Regions from separate parts of the Caballeronia sp. DA-9 genome, predicted to be linked through region 2. Evidence: riboswitches for the same ligand, from Rfam matches in the RefSeq annotation. Region 2 holds a riboswitch; the other holds the start of a gene.

Region 1 (5,772 bases), 1.6 Mb from region 2:
CGCAACTCCGCCGGCGTGCCTTCGGCCAGAATCCCGCCGTTCGCGATGAAATACACGTAATCGGCAATGGCGAACGATTCCGGCACGTCGTGCGTGACCAGAATGGACGTGGCGCCCAGCGCGCTATTGAGCGTGCGGATCAGGTTGGCCGTGATGCCGAGTGAAATGGGATCCAGCCCGGCGAACGGCTCGTCGTACATCATCAGTTCGGGATCGAGCGCGATTGCACGTGCAAGCGCCACGCGGCGCGCCATGCCGCCCGATATCTCCGATGGCGACAAGTCCCGCGCGCCACGCAGCCCGACCGCGTTGAGCTTCATCAGCACGAGGTCGCGCAGGAGTTCCTCGGGGAGATCGGTGTGTTCGCGCAGCGGGAACGCGACGTTGTCGAAAACGGTCTGGTCGGTGAAAAGCGCGCCGAACTGGAACAGCATGCCCATTTTGCGGCGAAGTTCGTAGAGGCCGTCGCGCGTCTGCGCGCCGACGTCCTTGCCGCCGAAAAGCACCTGGCCTTTCTGCGCCTTCACGAGGCCGCCGATCAGCCGCAGCACGGTGGTCTTGCCGCAGCCGGAGCCGCCCATGACGGCCACGACCTGACCGCGCTTGAAGCGCATGTTCAGGTTCGACAGGATGAGCCGCTCGCCGTAGCCGAAATCGACGTCGCGAAGCTCTAGCAAAGTCTCGGGAGAAGCTGACACAGGGGCTGACAATCCTTTTACGCAAGAGGCCGAATTATAGGGCCTGTGCGCTTAAAGCGACGTGACGGTCCCTTTCGACTGATAAAACATATGAAGTTTTTTCCGATTCGGCTGCATTATCGCGCGAATTCCTGTTGCAACGCAGAAACGGCGAAAGCCAGGTCTGGTGCCTCTGTAATGGCGCGCACGACTGCTGCGCTTCCCACACCGGTCGACAACACCTGCTGCAGCACGGCACCATTCACGCCGCCGATTGCAACCAGCGGAACAATCCCGTCGAGCAAGCGCACATAGCGTGCCAGACGCGACAAACCTTGCGGCGCTGTGGGCATGACCTTCGTCGTGGTCGGAAAAACTGCGCCGAGCGCAAGATAGCTCGGTTTGAAGTGCAGCGCCTTGAGCATTTCGTAGTAACCGTGCGTTGACAGGCCAAGCCGCAAACCCGCTTCCGCAATGGCGTTCAGGTCGGCCGTTTCGACGTCCTCCTGCCCGAGATGCACGCCATATGCGCCAGCCGCAATCGCCTCGCGCCAATGATCGTTGATAAAAAGCTGGGCTTGATGCTTCGCGCCGGCTGCTACCGAACGTGCGATTTCCTGCTTCAAGTCGCCTGGATCCGCCGATTTACGGCGCAATTGCACCGTTTTCACGCCTTGGTCCAGAACCCGTTCGACCCACTCCGCGCTTGGCAACACGGCGTACAAACCTAGCCGGTCCGGGCAATGAGCAAACGCCCTTGAAGGCGGCGGCAGCAAATTTGCAACCTTTGGGAATGTGTAGAAGTCGACCGGCCATGCATCGAGTTCGTCCAGATTCGACGGACGCCAGGCGAGCGCCAGAACGAGCGCATCGTGCGGCTCGAAACCGCAATCCAGGAATGCGGCCAGAGCCGCGGGCCAATCGTCCGACCACTCGCCTTCCAGCGCGTACTCCACGCCGTCGAGTTGCAAGGTTGCACGGCCGGCTTTGGCGTCGAGCAATCCCACGCCTTCTGCTTCCGGCTTGTTGGACCCGCCGCCCAGTATCAAATCCCCTTTCAGCGGTCGATCCGGCGCGCTCAAACAGATCCGCCATTGCTTCGATGCCGCCGGCCAGTCACCCAAGCGCCGCCGAATTCGCTCCGAAGCTTCGAGCAGTTCGTCGGCGGGTGGCCAGAAGATTTCCCTGTCCTGCGTCAACATGCTCATGCCGCGCTCCCATCCTGGTGCCAGAACGGCATGCCGACAACCGGCGTGCTCGCCTGCGCGCTATCGCGCTCGGCCATTGGCCCTGCCAGATAAGCCATCCGCCCCGCTTCCACACCCAGCGCAAACGCGCGGGCCATCTGCGGCGGAAACGTGGCCTGCGAGACGGCCGTGTTCAGCAACACGCCGTCGAAACCCCATTCCATGACCTGACACGCGTGGGAAGGCACGCCCAGACCGGCATCGACGATAAGCGGCACATCCGGCAACCGCTCGCGCAGCGTGCGCAATCCGTATGGGTTCGTCACGCCTTTACCCGTACCAATCGGCGCGCCCCACGGCATCAGCGCCTCGCAGCCGACGTCGAGCAGGCGGCGGCCGATCACCAGGTCTTCCGTGCAGTACGGCAGCACCTTGAAGCCTTCGCGAACAAGAATTCCAGCGGCTTCCACGAGGCCGATCGGGTCGGGCTGCAGCGTGTAGTCGTCGCCAATGAGTTCGAGCTTCAGCCACGGGGTATCGAAGAGTTCGCGCGCCATTCGCGCCGTGGTCAGCACTTCGTCCACGGTCTGGCAGCCCGCCGTGTTGGGCAGCAACGCAACGCCGTGGCGCTTGAGCACGTCGAAGAAACCGGCTTCGCCCGTGTTCGACTGGCGCCGCAACGCGACGGTGACCATGCCGGGCCGGGCGGCGTCGATGGAATCCGACAGCGATTGCAGCGACGGATAGCGCGACGTTCCCAGCAACACGCGGCTCGGAAACGGCGTGCCGTAGAGCGTGAGGGTATCGGCGGTGGTGATCGTTAAGGTCATGACCAATTCCTGTATGGAAACGCTCAGCCGCCGGCAACCGGCGAGACGATGTCGAGTTTGTCGCCGGCATTGAGCGCTTTCGACGCATGCTCGCCGCGCGCGACGAATTGCCCGTTCAGCGCCACGGCGAACGGCGGCTTCGCGCCGAAAGCGGCGAGCGCGTCGGTGACGGTGGCTGCATCGGGGACGGAAAACGGTTGCTGATTGATGTGGATGTTCATGATGAATCTCAAAGCACAGGCGCGGCTTGTTCGCAGCGCAGCAAGGCGGACCAGCGGGCGTGGTGACGCCAGTCATTGAAGGAGTCGGAATCGGTGACCGCGCCGCCGAGCAGGGCCTGGGCGAGGGTGTTAGCGGTATCGGCGACTTCGGGCGCGATCATGTAGCCGTGCCGATACAACCCGTTCACGCGCAAGGTTCGTGCACCATCCCAGACAATTGCCGGCCGATGATCGGGCAATGTCGGGCGGCATTGCGAATTCAGTTCGAGAATGCGCGCCTCGCCAAAACCCGGATGCACCGCGAACGCCGCGCTCAGCAGTTCCAGCGCGGAGCGCACGGTCACGGGCGACATGTCTTCGCCTTCGACTTCGGTTGCGCCGATCACGTACACGTCGTTTTCCTTCGGCGCGATGTAAAGCGGATAGCGCGGATGCAGCAAGCGCACCGGCCGCGTCAGGCCAATACCCGGCGCATGCACGCGCGCCACTTCGCCACGAATGCCGCGTAGCGCCGGCCACGCGGCTTTCCCGCCGAGACCGCGGCAATCGATCACGAAGCGCGCATCCGGCATCGCATCAATTGTTGTATTCCAGTGAAGATCGACGTTGCGCTCCGCCAGTCCCGCTGCGAGCGCCGCCAGGACCTGACGGTTATCGAGCTGGCCTTCATTGGGAAGCAGCCAGCCCTGCGGGAAGCGCGTACCAAGCGACGGTTCCGCCAACGCGACCTGTTCCCCGGACAGCTTGATGAAGCCGTCCTCAAACAGCGCCGAAGGCGCATTCGCCCGCAACCTGCGCTCGAACAACGGCGCCTCGGCTCGATCGCCAGCGTGCCAGACGACCAGCGTGCCGTTGCGTTGAAAAAACACGGGTTTGGGCAACTGGGCAATCAATCGAGGCCAGCGTTCCAGCGACGCCGCTCCCAGTTCAGTAATCAGCAATTCGGCGCTGGCAGCTTCGGCGAGGGGCGCGAGCATCGCCGCCGCGACCCAGGCCGCCGACTGCGTGCCGGCCGCATCGCCCCGTTCGTACAACGCCACGCGATGCCCTGCGCCCGCCAGCAGCCACGCGACCAGCCGTCCGCACAGGCCGCCGCCGACGACAGCAAAGTCGTCCCGGCCCGTCAGGACACGCGGATTGGAACGCACAACAGTATTCACGATGACGATGCCTCCTCAGCACACGCGGCAGGACCTACGAGCACGCGTTGCGCATAAAAGAAGTCGAAACCGGGAGGAATGCCGGTTTCGAGCCCTGATTGCACGCGCGGCGCACAAAACATGTTCAGGGACGAAACCACGGCGAGATTGCGGCGCCGATACGCACTTACGCGGATCGCGGCCTGCCAATACTGGAAGAGACTGGAAATCCAATTGGGTTTTCCGGAAACTTCCCTCGCCGGTATTACCCGGATCGGGTGCAAAGGGACTCTCTCAGCCTCGCCGCGCATTTTCCGGTCCATCAAAATCGGAAAACGCGCGCCGAAGCACCCCTGTTTCGTCACCAATCATTAAAACATAAAAGCGAAACGGGCCGCAAACCGGAAAAAGCCGGATATGGATGCGAGCAGTTCGCAGCATCCTCGTCTTTCGCGCGTGCTGCGCACACTCTGGCACAATGCCGCGAACGCCGGGTGCATCTCGTTTTGCGCGGATACAGCAAGGATTAAGGCGCAGTTAAGGCGCGCCCGAAACAATGCTCCGGCGCGCCGTCTTCAAGATCCCGTACGATCCGCGGCGCCCGCCAGGTTACAAATTTGCCGCCGAGCCGGCACGTCCTCAGGAAGCTCATGACCATCACACCTCCCGGCAACACGGAACAAAACGCCGACAAAGTGTCGGCGTGGAGTCTCATCAAGCCTTATTGGGTATCGGAAGAACGCGGCATTGCGTGGCTTTTGCTGATTGCGATCATCGCGATCAACATGACGGTCGTGTACATCAATGTCCGCCTGAACAAATGGAACGCGGACTTCTACAACGCGCTCCAGACCAAGAACGTCCACGACTTTCCGCATCTGCTGATGATCTTCACGGGTCTCGCATTCGCGTACATCCTGCTCGCGGTGTACGGCAGGTATTTGCGGCAGATGCTCGGCTTCCGCTGGCGTCAGTGGCTCACGCACCGCTACCTTGAACAATGGCTTGGCGATAACGCCTTCTACCGCATAGAACGCGATCGTCTCGCCGATAACCCCGACCAGCGGATCAGCGACGACCTTCAGTCGTTTGCCACGACGACGCTGGCGTTATCGCTGGATCTGTTGTCTACCCTTGTCACGCTTGCCACATTCATCACCATTCTGTGGTCGCTCGCGGGCGCATTGAGCTTCTCTGTCCTTGGCACGCCGATCACGATTCCGGGCTATATGGTGTGGGCCGCCGCGGGGTATGCCGTGCTCGGATCGCTCCTGATGCAACGGTTCGGCCATCCGCTGGTATCGATCAATTATCAGGCCCAGAAAGTGGAGGCCAACTTCCGCTTCGGCCTGATCCGCATTCGCGAAAACGCGGAACAGATTGCGTTCTACGATGGCGTCGCGACCGAGACCACGACCGCCAAGGGCATCTTTCAAACGATCCGCCAGAACTACTGGCAGATCATGAAATACACCAAGCGGCTGACGTTCGTGCTCGCGTTCTATAGCCAGGTCGCGAACATTTTCCCGATCATGGTCGCCGCGCCGCGCTACTTCGCCGGCGCGTATTCGCTCGGTGTGCTCATGCAGATCAGTTCCGCGTTCGGCACGGTCAGCGACTCGTTTTCGTGGTTCATCAATAGTTATTCGACGTTGGTCGAATGGCGCGCGACCGTGAACCGGCTGCGCGAATTCAAGCGCGTGATGCGCTCCACGCAC
Region 2 (5,772 bases):
GCAATTTTTTAAGATTCTTCAGACCGGTGCGGTCGATGGAAACTGTCCAGCCAATAATTGATTCAGGCGAAGACGTTTCGTGATCGGTCGTAACCAAAAGCCACGATGTATTTCGCTGGAACGCGCTTTTTCATCAGCGCGGCGTGGCGGGGATTCGAACTTCGGGCATGTGCGGCATACGCCGCAATGCCCATATCAATCGCAGCATACTCAAGGGGAATTGCTCATGACTCGACTCATCGCTTTGTTGCTGATCGCAGGAACCGCCGCGCTTGCAGGCTGCAATACGACTGCTGGCGCTGGCCAGGACATCTCGAAGGCCGGCAATGCAATCACGAATTCGGCCGACAAGCACAACCCCGAGTAATTGAAACGCGTCCGGATGCATGAAAAAGAGCCTCCCAAGGGAGGCTCTTTTTCATGCATCCATGTGTCAAACCAGCCCGCGCCTCTTGTAATCGAACCAGAACGACAAACCCACGCTAGCAAGGATGATCAGCGTCGCCATCACCGTCCATTTCGTGATTACCTCGCCCAGGAACAGCGCGCCGATCACCACGGCCACGACCGGATTCACGTACATGCAACTGCTCGCGATAATCGGGCTCGTGTGGCGAATCAGGTACGCATAGGCCACGTAGGCGGCCATTGAACCGACCAGCATCAAGTAGAGATACGACAGGAACGGCGTGAACGCCATGCTCACGATGCGCTCGCCCGACACCCATGCAACGATTGTCGCCATCAGGCCGCCGAGCCCGATTTGAAGAGCCGTCGACACCAGCAGGTCCGAAGGCAGCTTGAGCCGGCTCGCAAGATGAGAGCCGCCGGCCCAGAAGATTGCGCCGCATAGAATCGCGAGACTGCCGGCGGTGGAACCGGACGACGGATCGCCGTGATTCAGCAACGCAATACCGACCAGCCCGAGCCCGACCGCGACCCATTCGCCCTTCGCCACCTTGCGCCCGGCAATCGCGGCGATCACCGTGGCGAACAGCGGCACGGTCGCGACCATGACAGCGGCTGTTCCGGTTTCGACGGTCCGCATGCCGAACGCGAGCATCCCGCTGGATAACCCCACGAGCAGCGTGCCGACCAGCGCCGCATTGCGGACTTCCGCAGCCTTTGGCCAGACCGGATTGCGCCGCGCGGCGAAGATAAACAAGCCGATTCCGGCGAACAGGTTGCGCAAGCCGGAAAGCATCAGCGGCGGAAAGGCCTCCAGCGACAAGTGCACGGCCATATAGGTCGAGCCCCACACCAGATAAACCACGCACAGTGCAAGCGCGATCCTGCCGCCGCGCGTTGCCGGCAGGCGGAAAGGGAAATAGCCAGGAAGATTGAATGGCCGGCGCGGGCGGACGTCGATTCCTGCTTGCGGCTGCGTTGCGCCGGGCGGGAACGCATTCGTCTGTATGGCGTCCGGCGTTTGTGCGTCAGTCGCTGGCTGCGGGAACGGCAACACCTCCGCCGAAGCCTGCGGCGCGGGCGGAATGTATTGCGGAGACGACGAGGACGACTGCGGCGGCGGCAACGACGTAGACATCCGTTACTCCGTACCAACAGCAAAATTGGCTGGCCAGGCGGCCAAGCGCGAGAAAACGCCCGGGACAGCGTTCAGGACAGCCGGAACCGGCCCGGCCGGCAACCGGTGAACCGATGAACGGCACGCATGCCGCCTGGACATCGCGGCAAAACGGGCAAGGCAGAACAACATGTCGGAAGCAGCAGAAAAGGGTCGGGCATCACCATGCCGAAGCTCGATACCAGCTTGAAAACCGGCGCGAACCGCCGCGATCAACGGGCCCGGGCCGGACAGCACGAAAAAAATCCATGCGCATCCGGGAAAACACCGTGGCCGCCACGCGGTGGACGCCATTATGCAGTAAGCGCAGTACGCACACGCGAGAACGTTACAGATGGTTGCCAACTCGCTACGCCGAGGTGTATTGTTGCGGCTGCTAACGCGGGGGTCCTGCGCTGCACATCGCAATCCGTCTGTCTGGATTGTCCGTGTGTCGCGGGTGAGAAATACCCTTTGAACCTGATCTGGATAATGCCAGCGCAGGGAAGCGTTCGGATTTTGCCGCGCCGGGGTCTTTTCTCTTCTTCTCGCGCATCCTCGCCGAATCCGCCGCCTCCTCTCTCTGCTTTTTCTTCGGTCTCCCGTAGCTAGCGTTTGATCCAGCCGTTTTTCGTGCGTCGTGCATCTGTATGCATTCACGCCGGCGGCTGGGAACAGCCGTCCCCGCAACCATCTGCATGGGACCGGAGTCAGGCGCGCACGCGCCAACTCCGGCCGACACAGGAGAAACCGCATGAATGCCAACCCGAAATTCCTGTCCGCCGACGCCGTCGTCGATGCCGCCGCCATCGCGCCGCTGCCCAACTCGCGCAAGATCTATGTGACGGGTTCGCGCCCGGACATCCGCGTGCCGATGCGCGAAATCACGCAATCGGACACCAACGAGAGCTTCGGCAGCGAGAAGAACCCGCCGGTCTACGTCTACGACACCTCCGGTCCCTACTCCGACCCGCAAGCGCACATCGACATCCGTTCGGGCTTGCCGGCGCTGCGTCAGGCGTGGATTGAAGAACGCGGCGATACCGAATCGCTGAGCGGTCTCTCAAGCGATTTCGGCCGTGAACGCGCCGCCGATCCCGCCACGGCCGACCTGCGTTTCAAGGGCTTGCACCGCACGCCGCGCCGCGCCGCTGCGGGCAAGAACGTCACGCAGATGCACTACGCGCGTCAGGGCATCATCACGCCGGAGATGGAGTTCGTCGCGATCCGCGAAAACCAGCGCCGCGCCGAATATCTCGAGTCGCTTAAGAAAAGCGGCCCGAACGGTGAAAAACTCGCCGCGATGATGGGCCGCCAGCATCCCGGCCAGGCGTTCGGCGCAAAGGCGTTCGGTGAAGGCGCGCCGAAGGAGATCACCGCTGAATTCGTGCGCGAGGAAATTGCCCGCGGACGCGCGATCATCCCGAACAACATCAACCACCCGGAAAGCGAGCCGATGATCATCGGACGCAACTTCCTGGTGAAGATCAACGCGAATATCGGCAATTCGGCGGTGACGTCGTCCATTGGCGAGGAAGTCGACAAGATGACGTGGTCGATCCGCTGGGGCGGCGACACGGTGATGGATCTGTCCACCGGCAAGCACATTCATGAGACGCGGGAATGGATCATCCGCAACAGCCCGGTACCGATCGGGACCGTGCCGATCTATCAGGCGCTCGAAAAGGTCAACGGCAAGGCTGAAGACCTGACCTGGGAAATCTTCCGCGACACGCTGATCGAACAGGCCGAACAGGGCGTGGACTACTTCACCATTCACGCGGGCGTCCTGCTGCGCTACGTGCCGATGACCGCGAACCGCATGACCGGCATTGTCTCGCGCGGCGGTTCGATCATGGCCAAATGGTGTCTCGCGCACCACAAGGAAAGCTTCCTGTACGAGCATTTCGAGGACATCTGCGAAATCATGAAGGCTTACGACGTGGCCTTCTCGCTTGGCGACGGCCTGCGCCCGGGTTCCATCTACGACGCCAACGACGAAGCCCAGCTCGGCGAACTGAAGACACTCGGCGAACTGACCCAGATTGCGTGGAAGCACGATGTGCAAGTGATGATCGAAGGCCCGGGCCACGTGCCGATGCAACTCATCAAGGAAAACATGGATTTGCAACTTGAATGGTGCGACGAAGCGCCGTTCTACACGCTCGGACCGCTCACAACGGACATTGCGCCGGGATACGACCACATCACGTCAGGCATTGGCGCTGCGATGATCGGCTGGTTCGGCACCGCCATGCTGTGCTACGTGACGCCAAAGGAACACCTTGGCTTGCCGAACAAGGACGACGTGAAGACCGGCATCATCACGTACAAGCTCGCCGCGCACGCCGCCGACCTGGCGAAGGGTCATCCGGGCGCGCAGGTCCGGGACAACGCGCTGTCCAAGGCGCGCTTCGAATTCCGCTGGGACGACCAGTTCAATCTCGGACTCGATCCGGACAAGGCCCGCGAATTCCATGACGAAACCCTGCCGAAGGATTCCGCCAAGGTCGCACATTTCTGCTCGATGTGCGGCCCGCATTTCTGCTCGATGAAGATCACCCAGGACGTGCGTGAATATGCGGCGAAACAAGGGGTATCGGATGTCGAGGCGCTGAAGCAGGGCATGCAGACCAAGGCGATTGAGTTCGTGAAGAAGGGCGCGGAGATTTACCAGCGCACGTAAGAAAGACGCGTGCCTCAACGCTGACGCTCAAGCCTGCTCCGGGCTACGTAAGAAACGGCCTGCCGTACGTTGCGTGTGGCGGGCCGTTTTAGATTGGCACGCGCGCGATTTGGCTAATGTCTGCGGAATACGGCGATCAGGCACTGTTTCTGCTTAATGATTGAAAGAATCGGCAGAAACCGGTCTCGTCGCCCGGGGTGGACGCAAGACCGGAGCGAGCCGTTTCCGCAACACCCTGTCACATCTTCGTGGATCATCGATTTGGAGAGTTGAAATGGACAAGATCAAACAGATTGGCGCTGCTGCTCTCGTTGTCGCACTTCTCGGCGGCCTGTCTGCCTGCGATCAAATGAGTACCCGTCAACGCGATACAGCCATCGGCGCCGGCGTTGGCGGCGTTGCGGGCGCGGCCATTGGCGGCAATGCGCTTTCGACTGTCGGCGGCGCCGCCGCTGGTGGGATTATTGGCAATCAGGTCGGCAAGTAAGCCTGAGGAGACGGTTCTTCGTATCCGCCGCGCGGCCTGCTTCCCTTCCCTATAGGCGGCCGTGCGCCCTTTTCCCGCAAACCCTTCACGATATTGAAACACGTCGAAATATTGGCATCTGCGTGAATGCTTCCCCGCATTTCTTCGATGCGCTAGGCTCCTGATACCAGTCATTGTTCTTCCGAACATCGCGTTCGACGCAACCCAGGAGTGGCATCATGAACCCGAAGCTCGCAGCCGCTGCCCTTATTGGCGCTTTGAGTCTGAGCGGCTGTTATTACGTCCCTTACGGTTATTATCCGACGGCATACCCCGCTTATCCCGGCGCGCCCGTGGTCAGCACAGCACAAACGCAGCGAGAAATTCCCGTTGCGCCCAACGGCGCTTCCGATGCGGCGTCCGCGCAGGCATATGACAACGCTCAGGCCGACACGCAAGCCAACGCTCAATCAAGCTCCGGCACATATGCCGTCGCTGCGCCCCCGCCCGTGGTCTACGCGCCGGCCTACTATCCGAGTTACCCGGTCTATGCGCCCTACCCAGCGTATTACGGTTATCCGTATGGCTATGGTTATGGTGGCCCCTCGGTGTCGATTGGCTTTGGATGGTGGGGCGGCGGCGGTGGGCACGGTCATTACCATCACTAAGTAACGGGTAATTCAAGTGCTGCATTAGCACCCTTGCATTACCCACCTTTGTATTACGTACCCTTTACGCAATCGATGTAAGGCTTTCACACAGGCCCCGCTGCAGCAGCGCGGCCTGTTTTGTTTGCAGAAAGCCTTTCGCTCGCCAAAGCGCCTTGTATGTCATTCGGCTTGATCTGGCACGTTTTTGGCTTATGCCACCCACGAAAGCGCCGCGTTGCGCGCTCTGTCAGGGAAATCCTCATATGCTTGTCTTCGCGCTGATCCTGCTCTGGCTTGCAGCTTGTCTCGGCGTGCTTTCTGTCTGGGTACTGCGCGATGCGTCGGCGGACGACGTCTCGCCGACCAGTCCTGCACGCGAACCGGCCGGTCGCTGAAGCCATTAGGG

Evidence for each region. Region 2 has a riboswitch for thiamine pyrophosphate ahead of thiC (phosphomethylpyrimidine synthase ThiC). Riboswitches for the same ligand answer to the same signal wherever they lie in the genome.
Region 1: another riboswitch for thiamine pyrophosphate. It lies ahead of ACRWA7_RS31390 (FAD-dependent oxidoreductase); the one in region 2 lies ahead of thiC (phosphomethylpyrimidine synthase ThiC).

The regions. Positions count from the first base shown of each region.
Region 1 covers NZ_CP195133.1:3,298,245-3,304,016, forward strand. Annotated here, with positions in the region: gene ACRWA7_RS31370 (ABC transporter ATP-binding protein) at 1-698, opposite strand, end outside; gene thiE (thiamine phosphate synthase) at 815-1,885, opposite strand; gene ACRWA7_RS31380 (thiazole synthase) at 1,882-2,694, opposite strand; gene thiS (sulfur carrier protein ThiS) at 2,718-2,915, opposite strand; gene ACRWA7_RS31390 (FAD-dependent oxidoreductase) at 2,924-4,075, opposite strand; TPP riboswitch at 4,289-4,419, opposite strand; gene ACRWA7_RS31395 (ABC transporter ATP-binding protein/permease) at 4,705-5,772, shown strand, end outside.
Region 2 covers NZ_CP195133.1:1,205,488-1,211,259, reverse strand. Annotated here, with positions in the region: gene ACRWA7_RS21605 (entericidin A/B family lipoprotein) at 227-367, shown strand; gene ACRWA7_RS21600 (EamA family transporter) at 434-1,546, opposite strand; TPP riboswitch at 1,959-2,089, shown strand; gene thiC (phosphomethylpyrimidine synthase ThiC) at 2,319-4,250, shown strand; gene ACRWA7_RS21590 (glycine zipper 2TM domain-containing protein) at 4,525-4,737, shown strand; gene ACRWA7_RS21585 (hypothetical protein) at 4,956-5,384, shown strand; gene ACRWA7_RS21580 (hypothetical protein) at 5,630-5,761, shown strand.